3 regions of the Streptosporangium lutulentum genome follow, and region 1 is predicted to be linked to each of the others. Evidence: riboswitches for the same ligand, from Rfam matches in the RefSeq annotation. Region 1 holds a riboswitch; each other region holds the start of a gene.
The links. Region 1 has a riboswitch for thiamine pyrophosphate ahead of J2853_RS45450 (TenA family protein). Riboswitches for the same ligand answer to the same signal wherever they lie in the genome.
Positions count from the first base shown of each region.

Region 1 (4,295 bases):
TGATGTGACGCCTTCGCTCCCCGGTTCAGACGGCGCGGGTGTCGTCGTACGTCGCACGGTTGGCGAGCACGTCGTCCATGTGCGTCTCGGCCCAGGCCTTGAGGCCGCTCATCATCTGGTGCAGCGAGAGACCGAGATCGGTCAGCTCGTAGGAGACCGTGACGGGCACGGTCGGCGTCGCGGTACGGGTGATCAGACCGTCACGCTCCAAGGAGCGCAGCGTCTGAGTGAGCATCTTCTGACTGACGCCGGCCAGCAGGCGGGACAACTCCGAGTAGCGCATCGACCGGGGCTCACCGGCGCAGTCGGCGCCGAACCGATGCGAGCCGTCGCTGCCCAGCGCGGCCAGGACCAACGTGACCCACTTGTCGGAGATCCGGTCGAGCAGCTTGCGGCTAGGACAGGCCGCAAGGAAAGCGTCATATTCCGCCTTGGTCTGTGCCCTCTTCTGTGCCGCCGTCATCGTCGCCATCGACCGCTCCTCCACCCGTGGGTGCCTTACGAACTCGGAAGTACGTACTTCCCGTCAGGAAGTTACCCCTCCATAGTGAAGCAGGTATCCGTCAGGCACCAGCACCGCCTGGCTCAACACTGAAACCAGAGGTATGAGCATGTTCTCCACTTCCCTTCCCGGCGGCACCTGGACGCTGGGCGACCTGACCGTCACCCGGTTCGGCTACGGCGCCATGCAACTCGCCGGCCCCTGGGTCATGGGGCCGCCCGCCGACCACGACGGCGCACTCGCCGTCCTCCGCGAGGTCGTCGACCTCGGCATCACCCACATCGACACCAGCGACGCCTACGGGCCGCACGTCACCAACCAGCTGATCCGTGAAGCGCTGCACCCGTACCCCGAATCGCTGCACATCGTGACCAAGGTCGGCGCGACCCGCGACCAGCAGGGCGGCTGGCCCCCGGCCCGGGAGCCGGAAAACCTGCGCCGGGCCGTCCACGAGAACCTTGAGAGTCTCGGCCTGGAGGTGCTCGACCTGGTCAACCTCCGGCTCGGCAACGCCGAGGGACCCCAGCCCGGCTCGCTCGCCGAACCGTTCGAGACGCTCGTCGAACTCCAGCGGCAGGGCCTGATCCGGCACCTCGGAGTGAGCACCGCGACGGCGGAACAGGTCGCCGAGGCGCAGGCGATCGCGCCGATCGTGTGCGTGCAGAACATGTACAACCTCGCGTACCGCCACGACGACGCCCTGATCGACGGGCTCGCCGAACAGGGCGTCGCCTACGTGCCCTACTTCCCGCTCGGCGGCTTCAGCCCACTGCAGTCCTCGGCGCTCTCGACCGTGGCCGCCCGGTTGGACGCGACGCCGATGTCTGTCGCCCTGGCCTGGCTACTGCGGCGGTCGCCGAACATCCTGCTCATCCCCGGCACCTCGTCCGCGGCGCACCTGCGCGAGAACATCGCCGGCGCGGAACTCTCGCTCTCCGACGAGGACCTCGCCGAACTGGACAAGATCGGCCTCTGACGAGGCATCCGCCGGCCCACTGTTTGCAACGGCGGCGGTGACCTGCGCGTTCACGCCGTGGCGGTGTTCTCCGGGCAGGTCAGGAGTCAAGGAAGAAAAGCGTTCACCGGCGGAAAAGGATGATCCGCGGCTGCGTCACGGTTTGACGGCAGGCCTCGGCTTGACGGCAGACCTCGGCGCCCGCTCTCAGGTGCGGGAGTGAACCGCACCGGGATCACCGGAGACTCCGGCCTGCCCCGGGTCCTGTGGAGGCGCGGTTCAAGCCGTCGAGCGCGGGTCAGATCGGCAGTCCGATCAGCCCCCACCCGCGACGGTGGGCCTCGCCCACCACCTCTCCCCAATCGCTGAGCAGGTCGGTGAACTCCTCGAAGTTCTTGATCCAACACCCTGAAGGCCGCACGGCGTGCACGGCGAACGGCTCACGAAGTTCCTCAAGGCGCGGTGCGGCCCTGGCCCAGAGTGTGACCAGGGCGGCTACGGCCTCCGGAGGGCAGGCGAGCGACAGGCCCGAGCCCCTGTCGCCGTCAGGAGGGAGCAGCTCGCCATGCACGTGCACAGCATCGTTGTCGGGGTCGGGCCCGTACCAGAACAGCCCTGACAAGAATCCGTCCAGCGTCGCGCGCAGGTCCGGGTCGGCAGAGCCCCGGACCTTCTCCCAGGCTTGGCCGGCCCAGAAATGCGCCTTGAACGAGCCCAGCGTGCGGTAGAACTCATACCTCGCGAACCAGGGCACGCCCGCCGAGGGCCACACCCACCCGCGCTCGGGATCCTCAAGGTCCGAATCATCTTCCGGGTACGCGGCGTCCACGAGCAGTTCCAGGCGCCGGCCGGGTGGGGCCTCCGTGATGCGCGCCCAGTCGACGACCAGGACCGTGATGTCCAATCCCATGCGAGAAGGCTAGGCCCCGAACAGGCACGGACGAGCGGGCTGTTACCCTGGTCCGCGACGCGGGGTGCCCCGAGACGTTCGGGGCTGAGAGCACACCCGTCGAACCTGATCTAGTTCGAACTAGCGAAGGGACGTCATGTTCTGCGACGACGTCTGGGCACGTTCCGCCACACTGCTACAAGCCATCCATCGGCACCCCTTCAACACCGCACTCGGCGAAGGCACACTCGACCGCCGGCTTTTCGCCTTCTACATCGTGCAGGACGCCAGATATCTCGGGGCGTTCTCCAAAGCGCTCGCCACCGCCTCGGTGCGGGCCGACGATTCCCAGGAGGCCGCGTTCTGGTCGCGCAGCGCGCACGCCGCGCTGGACGCCGAGCGGACCCTGCACGAGGGTTACATCGAGGAGTACGGTCTGACCGCCGCCGACCTCGCCGGCATCCGGACCTCACCCACCTGCCTCGGCTACTCCTCCTTTCTGCAGGCCGTCGCGCTCACCGCGCCGTACCCGGTGCTCGTGGCCGCCGTTCTGCCGTGTTTCTGGGTCTACCAGGATGTGGGCGCGGCGCTTCTGAAGCGGACCGGCGACATCGCCGGCCATCCTTACCGGGCGTGGATCTCCACCTATGCCGATCCGGACTTCGCCAAGTCGGTCGAGCAGGCCAAAGAGATCGCCGATCGGCTGGCGGCCACGGCGGACGGCGTGACCCGCGCCGCCATGACCGAGGCGTTCGTCCAGGCCACGGAGTACGAGTGGATGTTCTGGGACAGCGCATGGCACCGGGAGGCGTGGCCCACGGCGCAGTGGCTGCCGGGCGACTGACACCGACGCGTCCACGCGCTGACCCGATCACGCGCTGGGGCGCGAGCGGGTCCTGACCTGTTTGGTTTTACCGCCAGGTCAACCCAGGTTCGGTACTGTGTTCGAGGTGCGGGGTGAAGGGTGATTCCGGAAGCTCCGAAATGCCGCGAAGGACGGCGACCGGGCCGGCGCCCGCCCCTCCCCCGTACGGCGTGGCGGCCCGGCTACGCCTCCAGCGAGCCGAGGGTTTCCCGCAACCACGTCAGCTCCGCCAGGCTGGTGGCCCTCGCGATGGACAGCAACCCCCGCCTGAACGGGTCGTCGAACTCCTCGGCCCGCACCGGCCGGTCCCCTTCGTAGAAGAAGCTGCTCGGCCGGGCGAGGAATTCCAGCCGACGCCGCAGCACCGCCGCCTGCGCCGCGGGATCACCCAGGTGGCGCAGGAACGCCAGCAACACGAACCACTTGTTCTCGTCGCTGATCTCCAGGTCGTCGGGCTCCCGCAGCCGCCGCAGTATCTCCGCCCGTCCCGCGTCGGTCAGGTGGAGCGTCCGCCGGGGCGCCGCGGCCACGCCCGGCTCATCCTGGCGCACCAGCCACCCCGCCGACTCCATCCGCTTGATGGCCGGATAGAGCGTCCCGTCCGCCACCGGACGTACGTGCCCCAGCAACGCCGCCACCCGTCCGCGCAGGTCGTACCCGTGCGACGGCCGGTCGTACAGAAATCCGAGTACCGCCAGCTCCAGCATGACGCCACTATACCTCGCTTGCGATATACCTAGATGCCGATATACATTGCCTCCGATACATCAGGAGGTTGTCATGCACACCGCGATCGTCCACCCGAGTGGCGCCAAGATCCGCTGGGTCGAGTTGCCCGGCACCGGCCCCGCCCGCGTCTACGTCCACGGCCTCGGCGCCTGCGCCGCGCCGTACTTCGCCGCCGCCGTCGCCCACCTCACCGCCGCGCCCATCGGCGGCGTCGCGCAGGGGGCGTGACACCCGGCGAGGTCCCGGCCGCTCGTCAGCCCGCCGTACCGGGCGCCGTGCCGGTCGGTCCAGCCGTGACCGGTGCCCCATGGTCGGCGGCGCTCCACTCCAGGTCTTCGCTCCGCGAAGCCGCCGT
Region 1 is NZ_JAUSQU010000001.1:10,113,499-10,117,793, reverse strand. Features, by position in the region: gene J2853_RS45465 (winged helix-turn-helix transcriptional regulator) at 26-472, opposite strand; gene J2853_RS45460 (aldo/keto reductase family oxidoreductase) at 606-1,478, shown strand; gene J2853_RS45455 (hypothetical protein) at 1,756-2,367, opposite strand; TPP riboswitch at 2,418-2,516, shown strand; gene J2853_RS45450 (TenA family protein) at 2,504-3,190, shown strand; gene J2853_RS45445 (PadR family transcriptional regulator) at 3,394-3,918, opposite strand; gene J2853_RS45440 (hypothetical protein) at 3,992-4,168, shown strand.

Region 2 (4,295 bases), 6.4 Mb from region 1:
CCGGTGCGGTCACCGCCTCGGCGAGTCGTCGCGAACTCGGCGCCACCGCTCCGACGGTCCCCGGGGAGCGCAGCCACTGGCCCAGGAAGAGCGTGGTGTCTTTCGTCATGCTGTGAAGGGTAGAGGGTTCGCGCGGGCGGCGAGTACGCCGCCCTCCCGCTCCGGGAGACCCGATGGACGCGGGGAAGACGGCGCCGGGAACGACGTCCTCCCCATGCCTCACCAGGTGTCCTCACCGGCCCTCGGCGAAGGGGAGGCGGGGCCGGGGGGAACGACGCCCTCCCCGCCCCCGCCGGGCGCCCTCAGAGGCTTTCGACGGGCAGGTAGACCCGGCCGCCCTCACGGGAGAACTCCTCGGACTTCTCCCTCATCCCGGCCTCCAACGCCTCGGCGTCGGTCAGGCCGCGCTCCTCGGCGAACCTGCGCACGTCGTGACTGATCTTCATGGAGCAGAACTTCGGCCCGCACATCGAGCAGAAGTGCGCGGTCTTGGCCGGGGCGGCGGGCAGCGTCTCGTCGTGGAAGGACCGGGCGGTGTCGGGATCCAGGGAGAGGTCGAACTGGTCCTCCCAGCGGAACTCGAACCGGGCGTCGGACAGGGCGTCGTCCCAGGCCTGCGCGCCGGGGTGGCCCTTGGCGAGGTCGGCCGCGTGCGCCGCGATCTTGTAGGTGATCACGCCGGTCTTCACGTCGTCCTTGTTCGGCAGGCCCAGGTGCTCCTTGGGCGTGACGTAACAGAGCATGGCCGTGCCGTACCAGCCGATCATCGCCGCGCCGACGGCCGAGGTGATGTGGTCGTAGCCGGGGGCGATGTCGGTCGTCAGCGGGCCGAGGGTGTAGAACGGGGCGTCGTCGCAGAGCTCGCGCTGCAGGTCGACGTTCTCCTTGATCTTGTGCATGGGGACGTGGCCGGGCCCCTCGATCATCACCTGGACGTCGTGCGCGTGGGCGATCTTCGTGAGCTCGCCCAGCGTCCGCAGCTCGGCGAACTGCGCCTCGTCGTTGGCGTCGGAGATCGACCCGGGGCGCAGGCCGTCGCCCAGCGAGAACGCCACGTCGTAGCGGGCCAGGATCTCGCAGATGTCGGCGAAGTGCTCGTAGAGGAAGCTCTCGCGGTGGTGGGCCAGGCACCAGGCCGCCATGATCGAGCCGCCCCGGGAGACGATGCCGGTCCTGCGCCGCGCGGTCAGCGGCACGTGGGCCAGGCGCACCCCCGCGTGGACGGTGAAGTAGTCCACGCCCTGCTCGCACTGCTCGATCAGGGTGTCGCGGTAGATCTCCCACGACAGGCCGGCCGCGTCGCCGCCGGCCTTCTCCAGCGCCTGGTAGAGCGGGACGGTCCCGATCGGCACGGGGGAGTTGCGGATGATCCACTCGCGGGTGGTGTGGATGTTGCGCCCGGTGGACAGGTCCATCACGGTGTCGGCGCCCCACCGGGTGGCCCACGTCATCTTGTCCACCTCCTCCTCGATGGTGGAGGCCACGGCGGAGTTGCCGATGTTGGCGTTGATCTTCACCAGGAAGTTGCGGCCGATGATCATCGGTTCGCTCTCCGGGTGGTTGACGTTGGCCGGGATGATCGCCCGTCCGGCGGCCACCTCGGCCCGGACGAACTCCGGGGTCACGCCCTCGCGGATCGCGACGAACTCCATCTCCCGGGTGATCAGGCCGCGCCGGGCGTAGGCGAGCTGGGTCACCGGCGCCCCCGTCGCCCGCAGCGGCCGGTCGCCGCCGCCGGTGAAGACCGCGTCGAGGGAACGGAGGTCGCGGGCCCAGGAGTCCCGGTCCCGGTAGCCGTCGTCGCCGGGCTCGGCGGGACGGCCGCCGTACCGGGCCGTGTCGGCCCGGTCCAGGATCCACTCCTCCCGCAGGCGGGGCAGGCCGCGGGTGATGTCGGTGACCTGGGACGGGTCGGTGTAGGGGCCCGAGGTGTCGTACAGGGTGACCGACTCGCCGTTGGTCAGGCGCACCTCGCGCATGGGGACGTTCAGGTCGCCCTGGTAGGTCTTGAAGCTGGAAATACGCGCGGAAGTCATCGCGCAAACTCCCTTCGCCGGCATTATCCGGAGCAGGTTCTAGCGGTCGGCGGCCGCAGTAGCCGTCCTCTCAGCCCGGTCCTCCGGGCTCCCGCGTTGGTTGATCAAAACCATAAACGCTCCCTCGTCCGCCCGCCATCCCCCATTCGCAGCCGACGCAGTAGTGTCACCATCAGGTACGGGGAGGGAGACATATCGGTGAATCCGGAAGCATCGGGGGCCGAAGATCGAATCTGGACGGTTCCCAACGCGTTGAGCCTGGCGAGGCTTCTCGGCGTGCCGGTCTTCCTCTGGCTGGTGCTGGGCCCCCAGGCCGACGGCTGGGCCGTCGCGCTGCTGATGCTGGCAGGGTTCTCCGACTGGCTCGACGGCAAGATCGCACGGGCCTGGAACCAGACGAGCAAGCTCGGCCGCCTGCTGGATCCGCTGGCAGACCGGCTCTACATCCTGGCCACGCTGTTCGGCCTGGCCATGCGCGGCATCATCCCCTGGTGGCTCGCGCTGGCGATCCCGCTGCGGGACGTCATGCTGCTGGGAATCCCCCTCATCCTGCGCCGCCTCGGGTACGGCCCGGCGCTGCCGGTGCACTTCCTCGGCAAGGCGGCCACCGCCAACCTGCTCTACGCCTTCCCTCTGCTCTTCCTCGCCCACTACGACGCCTGGTACGCGGATCCGGCCCGATTCGTCGGCTGGTCGCTCGCGATCTGGGGAACAGGTCTGTACTGGTGGTCCGGGGTGCTGTATTGGGTACAGGTGCGTCAGCTCATAAGCGAGGCTAAACGCCTTAAGAGGTGATCTGTGAAGGCCGTTGTGATGGCGGGCGGGGAGGGAACTCGGCTCCGGCCGATGACCGCGAACCAGCCCAAACCTCTATTGCCTGTGATCAACCGGCCGATCATGGAGCATGTGCTGCGGCTGCTGAAACGGCACGGCTTCACCGAGACCGTGGTGACCGTGCAGTTCCTGGCCGCCCTGGTCCGAAACTACTTCGGCGACGGCGACGAGCTCGGGATGAGCCTGTACTACGCCACCGAGGACACGCCCCTCGGCACCGCCGGCAGCGTCAAGAACGCCGCCGACAAGCTTCGCGACGAGCGCTTCCTGGTCATCTCCGGTGACGCGCTGACCGACATCGACCTGACCGACATGGTCCGGTTCCACCGCGAGAACGGCGCGATGGTCACCATCGGGCTCAAGCGCGTCCCCAACCCGCTGGAGTTCGGCATCGTCATCGTGGACGACCAGGGCCGGGTGGAGCGCTTCCTGGAGAAGCCCACCTGGGGTCAGGTCTTCTCCGACACCGTCAACACCGGCATCTACGTGATGGAGCCGGAGGTCCTCGACGAGATCGCCGTAGGAGAGTCCGTCGACTGGTCGGGCGACGTGTTCCCGAAGCTGCTGGAGCGCGGCGCCCCGCTGTACGGCTACGTCGCCGAGGGCTACTGGGAGGACGTCGGCACCCACGAGAGTTATCTCAAGGCTCAGGCCGACGTGCTGTCGGGCCGGGTGAAGGTGGACATAGACGCCTTCGAGGTCTCGCCGGGCATCTGGGTGGCCGAAGGCGCCTCGGTGGACGCCGACGCCATCCTCAAGGGCCCCCTCTACATCGGCGACTACGCCAAGGTCGAGGCCGGGGCCGAGCTGCGCGAATACTCCGTGCTGGGAAGCAACGCCGTGGTCCGCGAGGGAGCATTCCTGCATCGCGCGGCCGTTCACGATAACGTCTACGTCGGCCCGAGCACCCACCTGCGCGGCTGCGTCATCGGCAAGAACACCGACCTGATGACCGGCGCCAGGGTCGAGGAGGGCGCCGTCGTCGGCGACGAGTGCATCATCGAGGCCGAGGCGTACATCTCCTCCGGGGTCAAGATCTACCCCTTCAAGACCATCGAAGCCGGGGCGGTGATCAACAACAGCGTCATCTGGGAGCCGCGGGGCCAGCGCAACCTGTTCGGCCCGCGAGGGGTGTCCGGGCTGGTCAACGTGGAGATCACCCCCGAGCTGTGCGTCCGGCTGGCCAGCGCTTACGCCACCACCCTGAAGAAGGGCGCCTCGGTCATCACCTCCCGCGACTCCTCCCGCGCCGCGCGGGCGTTCAAGCGGGCCGTGATCAGCGCCCTGAACGCCAGCGCGATCAACGTGCTCGATCTGGAGGCCGCCGCGCTCCCCGTCGCCCGCTTCCACACCGCCAGGGAGAAGGCCGTCGGCGGCATAGCGCTGCGCACCACCCCCGGCGACCCCCAGAGCGTGGACATCGTC
Region 2 is NZ_JAUSQU010000001.1:3,695,097-3,699,391, reverse strand. Features, by position in the region: gene J2853_RS16550 (class I SAM-dependent methyltransferase) at 1-109, opposite strand, end outside; gene thiC (phosphomethylpyrimidine synthase ThiC) at 303-2,036, opposite strand; TPP riboswitch at 2,029-2,141, opposite strand; gene clsA (cardiolipin synthase ClsA) at 2,235-2,831, shown strand; gene J2853_RS16535 (mannose-1-phosphate guanyltransferase) at 2,835-4,295, shown strand, end outside.
Region 2: it holds a riboswitch for thiamine pyrophosphate, as region 1 does, so the genes downstream of both, thiC (phosphomethylpyrimidine synthase ThiC) here and J2853_RS45450 (TenA family protein) in region 1, are expected to answer to the same signal.

Region 3 (4,295 bases), 2.5 Mb from region 1:
CCCGCCCGCGTCGGCTCCGGTCAGGTCGGTGAGGCTGGCCGCGATCCGGTCGAGCACGGCGGGCAGCTCCCGCTCGGCGTTGATGTCGGCGACCACGTCGGCCAGCCTCCGGACGAGCTGCGCCCGGCGGGAGGTCCGGTCGTCGGCGGTCTCGTCGTCCTGGGCCAGGTGATAGACGCTGACGTAGCCGAGCAGGTCGCCGCTCTCCGAGCGCAGCGTGCCGGTGTCCACCCGCACGTCGAACAGGCTGCCGTCGCGGTGGAAGCGCTTGGTCCGCAACGACACCTGACCACCGGTGCGGACCCGTTCGAGAACCGCGTTGTGCTCGGCCACCAGTTCTTCGGGGACGACCGGCGCGCGGCGGCCGAGCACCTCCTCGGCGGACCAGCCGAACAGGCGTTCCGCGGCCGGATTCCATGTGAGAACGGTCTCGTCCCGGTCAAGGGCGACGATCGCGTTGGGCGCACCGGCGACGATCGCATGAGAAGCACCGGCGACGGCCACATGGCCGATGCCATCGTCACTGTCGGCCCTGTAGTACCCCACGTATCCATAGTGCCGTCTCAACCGGTCTGATCTTGGCACTTTCGGCCCGCACGTGTCGCCACTCGCCGGGGCGATCCGTCCGATACGCTGCGGTCACCACACACCTGGATACGAAAGGGTGGGGCCATGTCATCCGGCGACATCGATGCATTGCTACGGGTGACCTCGCCCAACTACATCGGGACGAGCCATCCGGACATCGCGTTCGGCACTCTCGACGGCCCGGTGGGACGCCTCACCCTCGCCGTGACGAACCGGGGCGTGGTGGCCTGCAGCTACGAGGACGAGAACATCGTCTTCGAGCGGGTCAGCAGGGAGGTCGGCACGTTCATCGGGCCCGACGCGCGCCGGCTCGACCCGGTCCGCCGGGAGCTGGACGCCTACTTCTCCGGCCGGCTGCGCGCCTTCACCACGACGATCGACCTGCGGCTGGCCACGCAGTTCGCCAGGACCGTGCTGCAGATGATGCTCGCGGTGTCGTACGGCACGGTGACCACCTACCGCGAGATCGCCGAGCGAATCGGCAGGCCACGGGCGCTGCGCGCGGTCGGCAACGCCCTGGGGAGCAATCCGGTGTGCGTGATCGTGCCCTGCCACCGGGTGGTCGAGAGCGAGGTCGTCCTCGGCGGCTACGCGGGAGGCCCGGCCGTCAAGGAGCGACTGCTGCGCATCGAGGCGAACGGCGTGAACCGCTCACCAGGCGGCTCGTAAACCTCGCCCGTTCAAGCCCGCGGACCTCGCCTGTCCTCGCTCCTACAGGCCCGCGGACCCCGCTCGTACAGGCCCGCGGACCCCGCTCGTTCACCGGCGGCGGAGCGCACCCAGGCCGAGTGTGACCAGGCCCGCGACGAGGAACGCGCCGATCGACGCGCTCATCCACGGCTGCGGGGTGAACCCGACGGCCCCCCTGACGCCGTCCCAGATCTCCGCCCACCACGACACGGCCGAGGGCGCGGCGAGCATCCACCAGGTGACGAAGCCGAGCACCCACGGGATCACCATGAGCCAGCGGGAGGGGGCGTTCTCGGAGGTGTCCCAGTTCCTCCCGCGGCCGAGCAGGAAGTAGTCGACCGCCAGCACGCCGAGCATCGGCACGAACACCGCACCGATGATGCTGAGGAACGCGCTGTAGGAGTTGACGTCGATGACAAGGGCCATGGCCGTGGTCAGCACGCCGATGGCCACGGAGAAGATCCGGCGGTCCACCCTCGGCATCAGGTTCTGCAGCGACATCGCCGTGGAGTAGACGTTCGCGAACGACTGGTCGGTTTCGCGCAGCACGAGGACGCCGAAGAACAGCGCACCGAGCGGGGCCGCCACGAACGGGGCGAACACGGCGGTCGGCTGCTCCAGCACCGCGCTGTGACCGGCGAGCGCCACCGCGTAGATGCCGACGGCCAGGCAGGCCACCTGGGCGATGGTGTAGCCGCCGACGACGCCGGTGAAGGCCGCGCGGCTGGAGCGCGAGTGCCTGGCGTAGTCCGCCGCGACCGGCACCCACGAGACGGACAGGGCGACCACGAAGTCCACGGCCGGCGCGAAGGCGTCCCAGGAGCCGCCGGTCTGGACGGGGGTGTCACGGAAGAAGACCACCGCGAACCAGGCCATCGAAACGATCACGCCGATCGTGACGAACCGCCGGATCAGCCGGATGGCTCCCAGAGGGTAGATGGTCAGCGCCGTCGTCAGGACCCCCGCCACGATCGCCCAGACCGTATAGGGGACCGACTGCCCGAAGATCGCCTGCGCGCCCATCGCGATGACCCACAGCTCGAACGCGCCCCAGCCGATCATCTGGATGATGTTCAGCACGGTCGGGACGTAGGAGAGCTTCGCGCCGAACAGCCCGCGCAGCAGCACCATCGCGGGCTGGCCGGTCTGCACTCCCGGAATCGCCGCGAGACCGACCATCGCGGTGCCGATCAGGCTGCCGACGAGGGCCGCGGTCAGGGCCGCGTTGAAGGTGAGCGGGTTCTCGTCGAGCAGCGGGTTGATCAGGAAGAGCGCGAAGGAGAAGCCGAGCAGGCTGACACCCAGGTTGGCCCAGAACGCGCCCTGGTCGAGCGCGCCAAGGGTCTTGGGGGGTGCCTCGTCGAGGGTGAGGGGTGCCTCGGTAGCGCTGGAATCAGTGATGGCGGGCGTCATTACACGCTCCCTACGCCGGCATTACCCGGACAGGTTCATGCGGTCGGCGGCGCGTCGGAGGATTCGAGTGATCCCCTGCGTGGTCCGCCCTCTCAGCCCGGTTACGCCCGAGCTCCCGCGGTAGACAATTCGCCTGATTATGTCATTCATTCCTCTCTTGGCAAGGACCGTATCCGGCCACGAGCCCTCGGCAAGGGCCACGTCAGGCTTCTGAGGAGAGGCCCGTCGGTTCGACGAGCGGACCCCGTCCCTCTCACCGCCGCCGGGCCGGGAACGGGTCTCCGCCGTCGCCGTCGCCGTCGCCGATCCGTCAGGCCACGAACGGCTCTCCGCCGTTCTCGCCGACCATGGGACGACCGGCGAGATTCCAGGACTGCATGCCGCCGCCGACGTTGATCGCGTCCCAGCCGACGTGGTTCAGCCAGGCCGCGGCGTTCGCGGAACGGCCTCCGAGACGGCAGATCACGTAGACGGGCGCGTCCTTGGGCACCTCGTCGACCCGTGCCTGCAGCTCGCCCAGCGGGATGTGGACGGCGGTGGGCGCGTGGCCGGCGAGCCACTCGTCGGTCTCGCGTACGTCGAGCAGGAACGCCCCGTCCGGAACGGCCTGCACTTCGATCTCAGGAACACTCATGAACCCATTGTCCCAAGTCCTTCACCGAATGTGGCCCAAAGCCGCTCAGAGGCCCTGCATCGGCCCTGCGTCCCGCCCGCTCGCCGCCTTCGCCGGATCCTCCCGCCGCCGTCCCGGCGATCCCTGAGCGGCGCCGTCCGGGTGGAGGGTCAGGGCACGTCCCAGAAGGCGAGCTCGTGGGCCATTCCCTCGGTGAACAGCTCCCTGGCCCGGCCGGGGTCCGGGGCGGCCTCGTCGATCATCACGGCGATGCGCTCGGTCAGCTCGGCGAAACCCGGGTGGGCGTAGGTGTCGACCCAGGCGCGGTAGCGCGGCTCGGCCGGGGGGTTCTCCGCGAGGATGCGGCCGAGGGTGGAGTAGCCCCACATACACGGGTAGAGCGCGGCCAGGCCGTCCGCGTAGCGGGCCGCGGAATCGAGCAGGAACGAGGTGTACGCCACGCAGGCGGGGCCTTTCCTCGCCCCCTCCAGGTCGGCGCCGAACTCGGCCGAGAGGGACCGGTGCAGGTTCAGCTCCTCGTGGAAGGTGGCGTGGGCCAGGTCCACCAGATCGCCCAGATGGCCGTCGGGAGCCTGCCACGCCAGCCGGGAGAACACGCGCACGTAGTCCAGGAGGAACAGGTAGTCCTGCTCCAGCCAGGACCGGAACACCCGATCGTCCAGGTCTCCCTTCGCGATCCCCGCCACCGTCGGGTGGGCGAGCTGCGCGTCGACGAGGGGGCGGCCAATGGCGTGCAGTTCCGCAGAGATGCTCATAAATTGAGCATTGTCTCAAGCCAGGGCCGCGGCGCCGAAGCACCCGCACCGGATGGTGGCGGAGCGGTCCCCCGATCCTCACGGCGTCGGGACCGAGGGCGCCCCGGGCTTTCGCGCCCGGCCCTCACGTGGTGCTCACGACGTAGGGTCGAGCGATGACAACGATCGCTGAGGAAGTACTTCTCCTCGCCTACAGCGAGGTGGAGGGCAGGCAA
Region 3 is NZ_JAUSQU010000001.1:7,638,063-7,642,357, forward strand. Features, by position in the region: gene J2853_RS34360 (sensor histidine kinase) at 1-546, opposite strand, end outside; gene J2853_RS34365 (methylated-DNA--[protein]-cysteine S-methyltransferase) at 673-1,257, shown strand; gene J2853_RS34370 (purine-cytosine permease family protein) at 1,348-2,691, opposite strand; TPP riboswitch at 2,682-2,820, opposite strand; gene J2853_RS34375 (rhodanese-like domain-containing protein) at 3,002-3,325, opposite strand; gene J2853_RS34380 (TenA family protein) at 3,475-4,080, opposite strand; gene J2853_RS34385 (GOLPH3/VPS74 family protein) at 4,236-4,295, shown strand, end outside.
Region 3: it holds a riboswitch for thiamine pyrophosphate, as region 1 does, so the genes downstream of both, J2853_RS34370 (purine-cytosine permease family protein) here and J2853_RS45450 (TenA family protein) in region 1, are expected to answer to the same signal.